3 regions of the Terribacillus sp. 7520-G genome follow, and region 1 is predicted to be linked to each of the others. Evidence: predicted binding sites of a transcription regulator. Region 1 holds the regulator's gene; each other region holds the start of a gene.
The links. The regulator Rex, encoded in region 1, represses fermentation and respiration genes when NADH is low (regulators of the CRP and FNR family bind a similar motif). The targets are predictions, from matches to a motif close to TTGTGAAATATTTCACAA.
Positions count from the first base shown of each region.

Region 2: a site for Rex is predicted at 3,212-3,229, ahead of qoxA (cytochrome aa3 quinol oxidase subunit II). Genes of this name have one in related genera too.
Region 3: a site for Rex is predicted at 1,217-1,234, ahead of CHH53_RS14210 (cytochrome ubiquinol oxidase subunit I). Genes of this name have one in related genera too.

Region 1 is NZ_NQFP01000043.1:47,249-52,141, forward strand. Features, by position in the region: gene CHH53_RS14735 (MDR family MFS transporter) at 1-1,181, opposite strand, end outside; gene CHH53_RS14740 (universal stress protein) at 1,225-1,647, opposite strand; gene CHH53_RS14745 (hypothetical protein) at 1,821-2,201, shown strand; gene CHH53_RS14750 (ABC transporter permease) at 2,241-2,993, opposite strand; gene CHH53_RS14755 (ABC transporter ATP-binding protein) at 2,990-3,715, opposite strand; gene CHH53_RS14760 (redox-sensing transcriptional repressor Rex) at 3,845-4,471, opposite strand.
Region 2 is NZ_NQFP01000024.1:43,821-48,713, reverse strand. Features, by position in the region: gene qoxC (cytochrome aa3 quinol oxidase subunit III) at 1-110, opposite strand, end outside; gene qoxB (cytochrome aa3 quinol oxidase subunit I) at 127-2,076, opposite strand; gene qoxA (cytochrome aa3 quinol oxidase subunit II) at 2,097-3,119, opposite strand; gene CHH53_RS09505 (GNAT family N-acetyltransferase) at 3,481-4,041, opposite strand; gene CHH53_RS09500 (MFS transporter) at 4,106-4,893, opposite strand, start outside.
Region 3 is NZ_NQFP01000042.1:6,454-11,346, forward strand. Features, by position in the region: gene CHH53_RS14210 (cytochrome ubiquinol oxidase subunit I) at 1-1,177, opposite strand, end outside; gene CHH53_RS14215 (nucleotidyltransferase family protein) at 1,388-1,936, opposite strand; gene CHH53_RS14220 (GNAT family N-acetyltransferase) at 1,960-2,430, opposite strand; gene CHH53_RS14225 (DUF4177 domain-containing protein) at 2,442-2,624, opposite strand; gene CHH53_RS17410 (hypothetical protein) at 2,729-2,899, opposite strand; gene CHH53_RS14230 (GAF domain-containing protein) at 2,971-3,837, opposite strand; gene CHH53_RS17415 (hypothetical protein) at 3,967-4,107, opposite strand; gene CHH53_RS14235 (acrylyl-CoA reductase family protein) at 4,224-4,893, opposite strand, start outside.

The DNA of each region.
Region 1 (4,893 bases):
GAACCTTGCGAGACAAGATGCTCTGGTATGTCGTTCATACCTGCAGTCGTGGCTGGCATATTACTCAGGCCCAATCCCGCTCCTCTGATCATATTGATGACAAGGATCAGCCAGAAAGGCGTAGATAAATGCAAGTTTCCGATCAGGAAAGTGGATATTGCCAAAATCAACAAACCAGGCGGGACGACCCATCGCGGCCCTTTTTTATCCAATAGCCGGCCTCCCAGTGACATCATGCCCCCGCTCAGCAATGCTGCCGGCAGAAAGAGCAATCCTGTCTGTATCTCACAGAGACCGTAAACATTTTGGATCAGCAGCGGCAATAGGAAAATCCCTGAGAACAGCCCGATGGATGCTGTCGCTGTCACTGCTATCGAAACCGCATATGTTGGATTACGGAAGAGCGATAGCTCCAATAGCGGCTGATCCTTTCGTCGTTCGTAAAAAACAAAAATCGCTATCGCTGTCATACCTGCAGCAATAAGCGCCAAATTAGATGGCGATACAAGCACATCCAATGTCTGCCCGCGTCCCAATGCATACAGAACCAAGCCAATGCCAAGCGTCACGAACACGAAACCGCCTTTATCGAAGCGGCGCTTCGGATCAGGCACAGTCGATTTCAAGTAGCGGCTGGCCATCAATAAACCGAGAAGGCCAAATGGGAGGTTGAAAGCGAACAGAAAAGGCCAGGGGAAGTAAGCAATCAATACACCGCCGACTGTCGGTCCGATGGCAGGAGCCACCATCGCCGCCACACCATATACACCGACAGCAAGACCGCGTTCCTGCTTCGGGAAGGCTTGGAAAATGAGTGCCATCGAAATCGGCATCATCAAACCGCCGCCGATACCTTGGATAAAGCGTGCCGCGATGACGAATGGCAGACTGCCGGAAAAGATCCCAAAGACGGACCCCGCCAGGAAAACGACGAGACCCAGCAAGTAAATCGACTTCTTGCCGAATCGATCTCCCAAGTAACCTGTGACAGGCATGGTCATTCCCATTGCCACCATGAAAATCGTCAGGATCCAGCCCCCACTGACAGCATTGGCATCGAAAGTGGCAATCAGCGATGGCAACGCCGGATTAAGCATACTATTATTCAAAATGACAGTGAATGTCCCGAATAGGACAGCAACAACGACCAACCATTTGGATTCTAGTTTACCCACATGCATGCTCCCTACCGTTCTTTCGCTTTGCCCCGGTTGTCAGCGCTTTCTATTTCACGACCAATACTGGGCATTTCGCTCTTTTTATCACCTCGGTACTCACACTTCCTACCACTAGCTTTTGGAATCCGTTCAAGCCGCGCGTCCCAATGACAACCAAGTCAAACGCATCATTGTTGGCTTTATTGGCAATCATTTTTCCGGCATCGCCTCGTTCGATCGTACGGGTATAAGGGATATTCGCATTCCGAAGCTTCTCTTCATTAGGCTGGATGCGCAGCTCCCCATCACGATGCACATCATCGGGCTTCACCTGCTGCAGAACGATCTCACTATTCTTTATCTCCTGCAAAGCATTGACTACTTCAAGCTGTACAGGATGTGCACTTGCCTGACAGATTTTGATTACTTCCTCTGTCGCTCGGATCGAGTGCTCCGAACCGTCGACGGCCAAAAGAATCTTTTCGTACATAATAGCGCCTCCTCCAAAACCATGATAGTAGCCATTTCCCCTAAAATGATCCGCACAAACGAGAAGACAAAAAAGCTTCGGCACCCGAAATTTCATTGTATGAAATTAACAATAACATTAAATATCCATTTGGAAAAGTATGAGATGATGGAGAAAAGATCGGGGGCTTACATATGATTGCCAAGACTATCAGTTTCATTGTTATATGCCTTTTGATTACCGGAGTGGTTGTCTGGACATTTGCTGCCTTCGATGAGAAGACAGTCATTAAGGATAAGATCGAACGGATAGAAGTATACAAGGCAGAAGCAGCAGAGCCATCAGAAACGATTACCGACAAAGGATACATCGAGGGTTTACTGAAATGCATCAATGAATGTGAGCGCGAGGAAATGAGCCAGGAGGCGTCCTACGCAGCTGCTGATGTGAACCTTATTTTATATGGAGAAAAGGCCGATTATGAAGTCGGCGTTTGGCAGCAGGCAGGGACCGTCAGCTTCGTCTATGATGCCGCTATAATCGATAGCGATTTGGAACCTTTCCCTGTAAAATAGAAAGCCGCCCAACCAAGGGGCGGCATTTTTTATCATTGGTTATCTATTCTCGGTAATTTGCATCCGCTCATTGAACCTCGTCGGATAAGATAAAAAGCCCAGCATGATACTTGTCACGATTGCAGTTGTCAGCAAAAGAAACAGAATGAGCAGCTGGAACATGACTGCCTGGAGCGGATCGGCTCCGGCAATGATCTGCCCGCTCATCATACCAGGCAGCTGAACAAGACCTATCGTTTTTTGGCTCTCGATGGTGGGGATCGTGCTTGCCTTGATGGACGCAAGCAATGATTGCTGGATCGCTTGTTTCGGTGTACCGCCCAGTGATAAAATGAGCTCCATCTCCTCTTTTCTGGATGCCACTTCCGCAGTGAAGCGATTCAGGAACAAAATGCCCAGCACCATCGAGTTCCCTATCACCATCCCGCTTAACGGAATGATATATTGCGCAGTCGGCGGTGTGATCCGCAGCCCCAATAATATCCCTTGTGTCAGTATTTCAATAACAATGAAGGTAAGCACCAGCTTCCAGGTGATGCCTCTGATGGATGCCCCTTTTTTCCTGGCGTTTTGTGTTGCTGCACCGATCATCAGTGCCACCATCAGGAGGATATACATGATATTTTCCGAATCGAAGATGAACTGCAATACATATCCGACTGCAAACAGCTGGATGATGGAACGAATGGTGGCAACGAGTGTATCCTTTTCAAGTCCCAGCCGCAATGTCTTGGACAGAGAAAGCGGGATCAGGACAAATATCAAAGTAAGCAACATGGCTTGTACAGTCATTTTTCCGCCTCCATGACAAAGCTTCTGACAGCTTCATTCCCCGGATCATCCAATAATTCAACGGCCCCCGCTTCGGCAATTCCCCCATCCATCATGACCCAGACTTCATCGGCCACCGACTGTGCCTGCTGAAGGCTATGCGTGATCCAGATGACAGTGGTTCCATGCTCTTTATTGATCCGTTTAATGAGATTCTCGATATCCTGCTTGGAAACTCGGTCCAAAGAAGATGTTATCTCATCCAGCAGCAGGATTTCCGGCTTGTTCAGCAATGTCCGGGCGATGGAGACCTTTTGCTTTTGCCCGCCTGACAAATCCCTGCTGTTTTGATCCAATATATCCCGCTCCAGTCCCACTAACCTGGTGATTTGTTCTGCCATGTCATTTGACAGCCCCTTTCCAGCTAACTGCAGCGGCAATTCCAAATTATCCCGGACACTGCCCTCAAGCATGATTGCCTGCTGGAGGACGACGCCCACATGACGGCGCAGGGCAACCGGATCATACTGTGCAATATCCTTTCCATCGATCAGGATGCTCCCGCTTGTTGGTGACAGCATACCATTGCATAACCGAAAAAGTGATGTCTTTCCAGCACCTGAGGGGCCAATGACTGCTGTAATCCTGCCTTTGGTGAAGCTGCCCGTTACATTGCGGATGATTTCATGCTTATTTATTTCATACGTCACTTTCTGTAAAGTGATGGCGGCTTGCTGGCACATTCTTTTACGTCCCTTCTTTTCCTGATACCTTTCCCCAGTCTAACCGAGTAAAACGCATTAAGGAAGTATGATCATCAGTGAATTTATGTAAGAAAAAACACCTCTGCTTGAGAGGTGCGGGAATTGGAATTAATAGTGCTTCAAAAAATAAACCAATGACTGCAATTCGATTGCCAGATCGATATGATGCACACGGATATTGCTGGGCACTGCGATACGCGCAGGGGTAAAATTCAGGATTCCGGCAATACCGCATTCGACAAGGCGGTCCGTGATTGCTTGGGCAGCATGCGCCGGCACCGTCAGGATAGCTGCGCTTACATTGCCGATATATTTCTCTAAATCATCGATATGGTAGACGGGGACCCCGCCGATATTATGATCCACTTTTCCGGGATCGGTATCGAATGCCATTTCGATTTTTGTATTGTTATTTTTCGTGAAATTATAATGCAGGAATGCTGTACCAAGATTACCGACCCCGATAAGTGCCACTTTCGTGATCTCGTCTTGATCCAGTGTCTTCCGGAAGAAGTTCAGCAAGTACTCTACATTATAGCCATAGCCCTTTTTGCCAAGTGCTCCGAAATAGGAAAAGTCACGGCGGATTGTGGCCGAGTCGACTTTCACCGATTCACTGAGTTCCTTCGAGGAAACCCTTGTTTTGCCTTGCAGATGCAGGCTGTTAAGGAACCGATAATAAAGGGGCAGCCGCTTTGCCGTAGCTTTTGGTATTTTATTTTGATCCATATACATGCTCATTTTTCCTCCTAAAGCCTGCAGCTTCCAAAAGCGAACTTCGTGCAGCCATGCAGCTGGTCAAAAAGGCCTCTCGGACTAGAACAGCATGGTTCTGTTACCTTTTCTGAATATGACCCAGCCCCATTCCGAGTAGACGGTATGATGGGTTGCAGACAGGTTCCCTTCCGGCATCTGCAAGGAGTTACAGATGCTGCCTGCGGCTTCGTCCTTGAATTGTTACGATATGATACTTTCACAAAGTACGATTATAGTTAACACCTTATTCTAACAGATAAGAGAAGGAAAGTCTTGTACAGATTCACAAAGAAGATGAGATTGGGGCATCTTGTCTCCATTTTAACAAATCCATTCACGATGTCCATCCGCATGAAAGCGTATACGCGCAGGAATTCGGCGCTTGCTACTGTTTTGTCACA
Region 2 (4,893 bases), on a different contig from region 1:
AAAGCGATCTCTGCACCAAGGAAGGTCCAGAAACCGGTGATGTTCAAACGGCCGGTTTCTGATTGGTATTCCAATGGAGCGTTGGGGTTCACATTGTGATCATGTGCCATTTCTTCACAACCTCCTTTATTTATTCGCTTTCGCTTCTGTTTCTTTTATTTCTTCCACGCTGATATAGTAGCCGTCATTGTAATCGAATGAACGGACGATCATTGTGATGAAGATACCGATGGCACCTACGATTCCAACCCAGTACCATTGGAATGTAAGCCCGAAAGCTGCAATCCCCATCAATACTGACATGATTGCTGGAATGGAAGAGTTGCTTGGCATATGAATCGGCTTATAATCCGTGTTCTTCTGTCGATCAAGGCCTTTTTCTTTCATATCCCAGTATGGATCGAGACCTGTCACTTCAGGAAGGACTGCAAAGTTGTAATGCGGCGGGATCGATGAACTTGTCGCCCATTCCAAGTTACGTCCAAGACCCCAAGCATCGCCAGTCTTCTCTCTTGGTGCATGTCTCCAGCTATAGTAGATGTTGTACACGAAGATGATGAATGCAAGACCCATCATGAACGCACCGATTGTCGAAATCATGTTCAATCCTGTCCAGCCATCTTCCGGTGTATACGTGGAAATACGTCTTGGCATACCGTCCAACCCTAGGAAATACTGCGGGAAGAAACATACGTTGAAGCCAATGACGAAAATCCAGAATGCCCATTTACCGATTTTTTCGTTCAATTTATGTCCGAACATCTTCGGATACCAGAAAATCAAACCTGCAAAACAAGCAAATACTGTACCAGAAATCAGCACATAGTGGAAGTGCGATACCAGGAAGTACGTATTGTGATACTGATAGTCAGCTGCTGCCATCGCGAGCATGACCCCTGTCACCCCACCGATAACGAAGTTCGGGATGAAGGCAAGGGACCAGAGCATCGGTGTGGTAAAGCTGATACGGCCCCGATACATCGTGAAGAGCCAGTTGAATATCTTAACCCCGGTCGGGATCGAGATAGCCATCGTCGTAATAGAGAAGAAACTGTTCGCTTCTGCGCTATTACCCATCGTGAAGAAGTGGTGAACCCATACAAGGAAGCTCAGCACGGAAATCGTCACAATCGATACAACCATCGCTTTATAGGCGAATAGCTGTTTCCTTGCAAATGTCGAGATGATCTCAGAGAAAATCCCGAAAGCAGGAAGAATAACGATATATACTTCAGGGTGACCCCATACCCAGAATAGGTTGACCCAAAGCATCGGGTTACCATCACCTTGCAAGGTGAAGAGTACGGAACCGAATAGACGGTCGAATGTCTGCATAGCAAGTGCGACTGTAAGCACTGGAAATGCGAAGATGATGATCAGCATTGTGATCAAAGTCGTCCATGTGAACATGGACATTTTCATCAATGTCATACCTTTCGTACGCATCTTCAAGATGGTGACGAAGAAGTTGATACCTGTCATCAATGTACCGATACCGGCAATCTGGATACCTAGCACGTAGTAGTTCTGTCCAGGACCCGGGCTGAATTCATTCGTCGCAAGCGGCGTATATCCAGTCCATCCGGCATCCGGCGAACCACCGATGATGAAGGAAATGTTGAATAGAGCCATACCGACAAAGAATGTCCAGAAGCTCAAGTTGTTCAAATAAGGGAATGCAACGTCACGCGCACCGATTTGCAACGGTACGATATAGTTGATCAAACCGATCAGGAATGGCATCGCCATGAAGAGAATCATGATGACACCGTGTGTCGAGAATACCTCATTATAATGCTGCGGATCCAGGAATTCCATCCCTGGTTTAGCAAGCTGCGTACGGATCATCAAACCATCGATACCGCCGCGGAAAAGCATTAAAAGGGCACTGAGGATATACATGATACCCAGTTTCTTATGGTCGACGGAAGTCAGCCATTCTTTCCATAGCCAACTCCATTTTTTAAAGTAAGTAAGGGCAGCTACAACGGCGATACCGCCGAGTAAGATGCTGATCTGTGCACCCAGGATCAATGGGTCGCCGGTAATGATAAACTCATTCCATTTTAAGTCCAAAACTCTTCCCCCTCTCTCTGTTACTCGTGACTCGCATGTGCATGTTCTTTGGAGTCCATGTCTTCATCCGAGTAGTCTACAGTATTGTCTTGCTGATAGTATGGAATTTCGTCTTCAGGCAAGATATGTTGAGATTTGTCTTTTGCATGCGGATTCTTCGGCTCATAGCCTAGGCGATCCCATGCTTCCAATGTGTATTCCGCATCTTTGGAATGGTCGATCCATTGCAAATGCGTACCATTGAATTCAGCTGTTCCGTCATATACACCAGGAATCAGAAGATTGTCATACTCGTATTGTGTCAGTTCCGGAGCGGAGTTTTGCACTTCTTCCACCCACTGATCGTAATCGGCTTCTTCCTCAGCGTAGACTTTGAATCGCTGTTCATTGAAGCCTTCTCCTGTGAAGTTGGCATTCCGTCCATTATAGACGCCTGCTTCATCGGCCTGCAGATATAGTGTCGTCTGCATGCCTGCCATGTTGTATTTCTGACCGCCCAGGCTCGGTATCCATAGAGCAGCCATGGAATCGGCGGAGGTCAGTTTGAATTCCACCGGACGGTGAATCGGGATGTGCAGATAGTTCACTGTTTCAATGTCTTCATCCGGATAGGAGAATACCCATTTCCAGTTGATGGATGTTGCGTGGATCACCAGCGGATCCTCATTCGCAGCTTCAGCCGTTTTCGGCTCAGGCGCGTCCTCTAATGAGTAGATCGTTCTGACGGTTGGGACAGCCAAGATGATGACGATGATGATCGGGATGATCGTCCAGATCGTCTCGAGCAGCGTGCTGCCGTGTAATTCAGGGCTGTACTTATCGTGATCCTTTCTTTCTCTGTACTTGACAAGGATGATCGTCAACAGTACGAATACAACCGCAACGATTGTAAGCATGAAGATGATTGATAGAATAATAAGGTCACTTTGCTGACTTGCCACTGGTCCTTTCGGATCGAGCACTTCCGGTGTTGAACATCCGGCGAGCATTAGCGGCAGGGCAAGGAACAACAGAAGACTCAAGGGTTTCAATTTTTTAAGCATGCGCCTGCTTCCCTTCCTTTCTTTACCTGAGTTCACGAATGTGTCATTTTCCCTCTGCATAAGAAAACGACCCCTTCGCTTTAATAGGGTTTTTGATAAGTATTTCACAATGAACCTTCCGCAATACCTAAAAGCTGCAGAAATTCAACTGGAAACACATAATCACACTGCCTGATCGGCAGTGTCTGACAACAATCCAGAAACTAGTGTAATACAAAGCAGCCAAAAAGACCAGACTTGCCCGGTAAGTAAACAGTTCATTTTACATTCTAACACCGGCAAAAAGAGAGAATACGAATAAGTAGTGAACAAAATTTGAACGTTTTATGTAATTTATGCTCATTTATTGGTAATCCATACGTTATCTGGTTTTGCTGTAATACACCGTATTGCGGACTGTCTTTCCATCGGCACGGAGGCTGTCGCAATGATGTATCCCCTCCAGCTTATACCCGAGCCGTTCCGGGACGGCCCGGCTTGCACTGTTTTCCTCATCGCAGAGTATCTGGATCCGCCGGACACCAAGCTCGGTAAAAGCATACTCCGTCTGCGCCCCTACGGCTTCGGTCATATAACCACGACCGGTGTGGCGTGTATCCATCCAATAGCCTATTTCAACTTTTGGAATATCCCAATCGATGGCATGAAAACCGCTGGACCCGATGAATTTTCCCGTATCCTTGTGAAAGATGAGCATACGCAAGTTCGTCCGATTGATCCAATCTGCAACCGACTGCCTGATATTTGCTTCGGTTTCCTCTGGTGCTGGCAATTCCTGTGCGAAAGCCATCCACCTTTTCAACTCCGGCAACGAGGCCTTGATCGCTTCATTGACAGCTTTCCCGTCACCGATTAGCGGCTGCCTGATGATAAGCCGTTCCGTTTCGATTATGGTCTTGAAATCTCTCAACACTGGATCCATGTCCTGCTCCCCCCTGCCCCGAATTTACTCTAGTATGCAGGAATATATCAGGACTTACAATAGTTTAAGCGGCTTCGGTTTCTTTTTTCCCTTCCCGAAAGCTGATGGCAGATAATAGTATGCCGATGATGGATATCCCGGCCCCGATGACGGTCAGCCATGTGAATCCGAGTCCTGCATCCAATACGAGCCCGCCTATATAAGCTCCTCCGGCATTGGCTAGATTGAACGCGGAGACACTTGTGGCTGCTGCGATTGTCGGACCTTCGGCTGCTGCCATGACGATTTTCGACTGTAATAAAGGCGTCGTGCCGAATGCCCCTGCCCCGAACAGGCCGATGACCAAAACAGCTGCGACGGCATGTGGCGTTGCCAGCGGAAACAGCAATAGGATCACTGTCAGTATTGCAAACACATAGATAAGCGTCCTGGTCACATTCCCTCCAGCCAATTTGGGTGTGGAAAAATTACCGATCACACTGCCCATTCCGAAAAAGAACAGACTGATCATGATACCTATACCGCCAAAGCCGGTGACCGAACGCAGCAATGGTTCAATATACGTATAAGCAGTGAATACACCTGAATATCCAAAAATGATGATGGCTATCGTCAGCAGCACTTGCTTATGCTTGAACACACTAAGCTCCTGCTTGATGCGCGGGGTTTCTTCGGGCTTCGTATTCGGCGCACAAATGAGCAAGCCAATGAAACCTATGATCCCGAGCAATGCAATCAGCCAGAATACAAGGCGCCACTCAATGAGAGAACCAAGGTAGGCCCCGAATGGCACCCCGATCATGATGGCAATCGTCAGGCCTCCGTTGACTGCCGCGATTGCCTGGACCCGTT
Region 3 (4,893 bases), on a different contig from region 1:
CCCATGGCTGACGACCAATTTCCGTCATGATCCAGCCTGCCGAACTTCCGATGAATGGGAAGCTGATGGCTATGATCATCAAACGCAGATACCATTTACTATTGATAAGTTTTTTACGTGCATACAAGTACGCTCCCCAGATGGTAAGGGCAGCTATTGCACCGCCAAGTACAGACATGACACGGAAACTCCAGAATGTCGTTTTGACCGGCGGCATGTAATTGCCAGGTCCATATAGATCTTCATAACGTTCCTGAAGTGTATTCATACCTTCGACCGAACCTTTGAATTCCCCATAAGATAAGAAACTCAACAGGTACGGAATTTTTAGCTCGCCCGAATTTTCTTTCGCTTCTGTATCGATATTGGCGAAAACAGTCCATGGAGCCGGATCGGCACTGTCTTCCCAAAGGCCTTCACTGGCAGCCATTTTCATCGGCTGTGTTTCCACAAGATATAGTGCCTGTTCGTGCCCGGACAGCGCAATACCGATACCGCTGATCAAACCGACGATGATCGCCACTTTAAAGGAACCTTTATAGAATTCCACATGCTTCTTACGCAGGAATGCGATGGCACTTATACCGGTGATGAACAAGGCTCCGGTTGCAAATGATCCCAAGATAGTATGCGGGAATTCAACCCAAAGCTGGCCATTTGTCAGGATTGCCAAGAAATCATTCATTTCCAATCTGCCATTTTGCAGTACTTCCCCTACTGGATGCTGCATGAATGAGTTGGCTGACAGGATGAAGAATGCGGAGAAAATCGTACCTAAGGAAACAAGCCAAATACATAGGGCATGCACCCATTTCGGCAGACGATCCCAGCCGAAAATCCACAAACCAAGGAAGGTGGATTCCATGAAGAATGCCAATAATGCTTCTATTGCAAGCGGTGCACCGAAGACATCCCCTACGAAACGGGAATATTCCGACCAGTTCATTCCAAATTGGAATTCCTGCAGTATACCGGTCACGACACCGACTGCAAAGTTGATCAGGAATAAATGTCCCCAGAACTTCGCCATTTTTTTGTACTTATCATCTTTTTTGACAACGTACAGAGTTTCCATGATTGCTATGATGAATGCCAATCCTATACTCAATGGAACGAATAGGAAATGGAACAATGTCGTTGATGCAAACTGGATTCGCGAAAGCTCTACAACATCCATTTTGCCGCCTTCTTTCTTTGTCATATTTTATCGGAAACTATGTGAAATTAGTCACATTGTCCTGTTACGTTTAGTATACTCCCCTATTCCTATTTGTGATTGTGAAATATTGAACAAATTGTGGCGTAATCGTCACAGCTTTGTTAACAAATAAAAAAATCCCTTTGGAAAGGGATTTTCTAGTAGTTCATATAAAATGATCGTAGGTAATTAATTCCTTGATGCATCCGCTAATAAACGGCTGATCGCGAAGTTTGCAGCTTCTGGCAAACCAAGCGTGAGAGCCTGCTTTAAGTATGAAGGATCTGCAAGGCCATTGCTATGAAAATAGTCTTCCATCAAAGCTCGCTTTTTTTCCTTGCCTGGCAATAGCCAATACATCACATACCAAGCTTCCATACTGCCCAGCGGCAGCAAGCCATCCTTTGTTTGTTCCTTGATGGCAGTGAATGGCATTTGGATGACATTGGTTTCATATAGAATTGCAAAGTCAGTCATCAAATCCACCTGCAAACCATCCGACATCCCGAAGGTTATGCAAGCTCTTGTTAAAAAGATACCTTGGGCAGGTTTATCTTCATATGTGACAGCACTTGCCTGAAGCACTTCCTTCGCGCAAGCAAAGCACTCTCTTTCAACTAGTATATCGACATCATTCGGGCATACAGGCAGTCCTTTCAGATACAGGAGGAGCGAACCGCCGATAGCATAGGAGATACCGCGGGCTTCCAGTAATTCCAAAACTGGTTTGAAATGCAATGCATCGTCTTCCTTCCAGTGTATTATAAGTCTTTGATATACCAAACATCACATGCGTAATGCTCCGTTTCACTTAATGGCTTGTCCATACGCCGAAATCCATTCTTCAGATAAAAGCGGTTTGCAGCGGCCATACTGCTTAACGTTTCAAGATAACAGCGACGATAATGCCGGCGGGCAAAGGTAAGGGCTGTCTGCAATAAATCATGGGCTATACCTGTTCCGCGCGTATCTTTGGCCGCATACATCTTTTGAAGCTCACAAACTTCCGGATGTCCGGGAATGGGCCCGATTCCGCAGCCCGCAACGATCTTACCTTCCTGCTCCACCACCCAATATCTCGAGCCTGGCTTCTGATACAGGGAATGGAAACGGCCAAGATCGGGATCACTCCAGGCTGTTCCTGGCTTATCGGCTCCGAATTCTTTCAAGCAAGTCCGAATCAGCTGCTCGACTGGCTGATTATCTCTCTCAGCTATTTCTCTGATGTTCATCTTTCCACCCCTTAAGCTTCCCTTTCAAAGATCAGTTCGATGCTGAGTGCCATCCCATCATAACCCGGAATTGGGTTCATGCTATGTAAACGCCAGCCATCCCGGGCATATTCTTGGACAACTTTCCGATAATCCTTCTTCATCTTCCCGGTTAATGCTTTCATCTCAATTGTTTCAAACGCATATGTCATCATATCTGTTCCCCCTTTTCCTCTATTACGGTTTAGTCTGCCAAAAAGTTTCCTACAGCCTCTTCACCAAATAGGATTGGGTACAGCCGATTGGGTGATCCTCCACCTTACCGAACACTATATAGCCATGCTTCTGATAGAATCCCAAGCCCATTGATTTCCATGCCGCATGGACAAGCTCTGCCTCCTCCGTGTACTTCCAGAAGCGGTGTCATCCACGAATACGTACAGAACCATAAAGCAGCTATCCTCATTTTATGAACGAGCGTTTTCTTCATTTAATTCCCACCTTATTTTACCATCAAAAATGGATACAAAAAAAACCAGACATATCAGTGTGATGTCTGGTTTACAGTGTCTCCCGCTTTTCCAAATGGAGACCTATTTTATGGAGCGCACGCTCCAAATTGGCTTCTATGATGATTTCCTTCAATTCCATCTGCAAAGATAGGGCCTTCAGAGCCAAATCCGGGTGAAAGCCGGTCAAGATCGGTGTCACGCCGGTCAGCTTTAATAAGGTGGCTATCTTCAGTAAGGAATTGCTCACAACATGATCAATCTGCGAAATACCCGACAAATCTATCACAAGGTAATCAAGATTCATCTCTTGACTTTTTTGCAGAGATAGCTGGATTATTTTCTCAGCTCTCTCTTTATTGATGAATCCTATAATCGGAAGCACAGCGACTCCTGACGTAATTGGAACAAATGGCGCTGATAAATTCTGAATCTGCTGATTGGCATTATCAAGCTCCAGTACAAAAGTCAAAAGTGAAGCCATCGTTTCAAAGAGACGGATATGTTCTTCGGTAAACGGAAAGATATGTGTGTCCAGCCCGCAGATGGTCCCATAAATCTCCCCATTTTCAAAATAAATGGGGATTCCGATAAAGCTGCCGCCACCTAAACCCTTTACGACATCAAGCGATTGAGATAGTTCACTTTTGGATAAGTCGGGGATGATCAATATTTCTTTCCCATGATCGACACTCAGCTTGCATAATGTCTCATCAAAAGGCAGTATTTCCCCCTGTTGCAGCAGCTCTTCCTTCTGATTGATGACTGTGATTATTTCATTTTGGACTTTGTCATTTTTGGCGATGAATAGTGTATTGATCTTCACGAATTCGCTGATGATCTCCAGCACCCCTTGTGCTGCTTCCTCGAAATTATCAAAAGCCCTGACATTCTTAGCCATCTCTGTAACTGTTTTCATTTCCCCGTACCTTTCTTCCTAAACATAATTCGAATGGTATTCCTTTACCCTAACCAGGTTATGTTATAACATCCTTCCGAAGAAAAGTCAGAATAAAAAAAGCGTGCTGGCACCAGCACGCTTTCCATATCAATTCGCTTTTTTATATGCTACCGTTTCGGTTTCTGTTCCGTGTGCAAATTGCTGTTCGTCTTTTTTGACCATTTTCATCCAGGCTGTAAAGCAGCCAACAACACAAGCCACTGCGAACACAATCAATAGATAAATCATTTGTGCACCTCACATAATCATTTGATTACGATTATGTCACGGATTTGCACAGAGAGAAAGCATTTGTGATTTTATTCACAAATCTTACAAATTTAGCGGTCACATTCCTGTCACAATCAGCCGCTTATTTTAACCAAATATCTGCCTCTGGCATTGCCTTCCAATAAATTAGGCAATGCTTCCGGTAATTGGTCCAGCGTCAATTCTTCCAGTACGAAACGCTCTAAATCACTAGGCTTGAAAGCAGTAGCCAGCTGCATCCAAATCTTTTCGCGAGTTGGTTTCGGGCAATAAACCGAATCGATGCCAAGCAAATTAATACCGCGCAGGATGAACGGATAGACAGTCGTCGGCACCTTGCCCCCGCCTGTCAAACCGCTCACAGCGGCGGAACCGTTATACTTGAGCTGGCTGAGGACCGATGCGAGCGGTTCCCCGCCTACCGGATCGACTGCAGCTGCCCATCTCTGACTGGCAATCTGCTTGAGATTTCCATCATACACTTCATCCCGGGAGATGATCCGGGCAGCTCCAAGTCCTTTAAGATAGTCCTCTTCCTCCTGTTTACCGGTACTGGCTTCCACCTCGAAACCAAGTTTGTGAAGAATGGCTACAGCAAAGCTGCCTACTCCGCCGGTCGATCCGGTAACGAGCACCGGGCCATCCCCTTTATCAAGCCCGTTTTCCAATAGGCGCTGGACAGAAAGTGCAGCTGTAAAACCGGCAGTACCAATGATCATCGCTTCCCTTGTGGTCATCCCTGCCGGCAGCGGTACGATATAATCT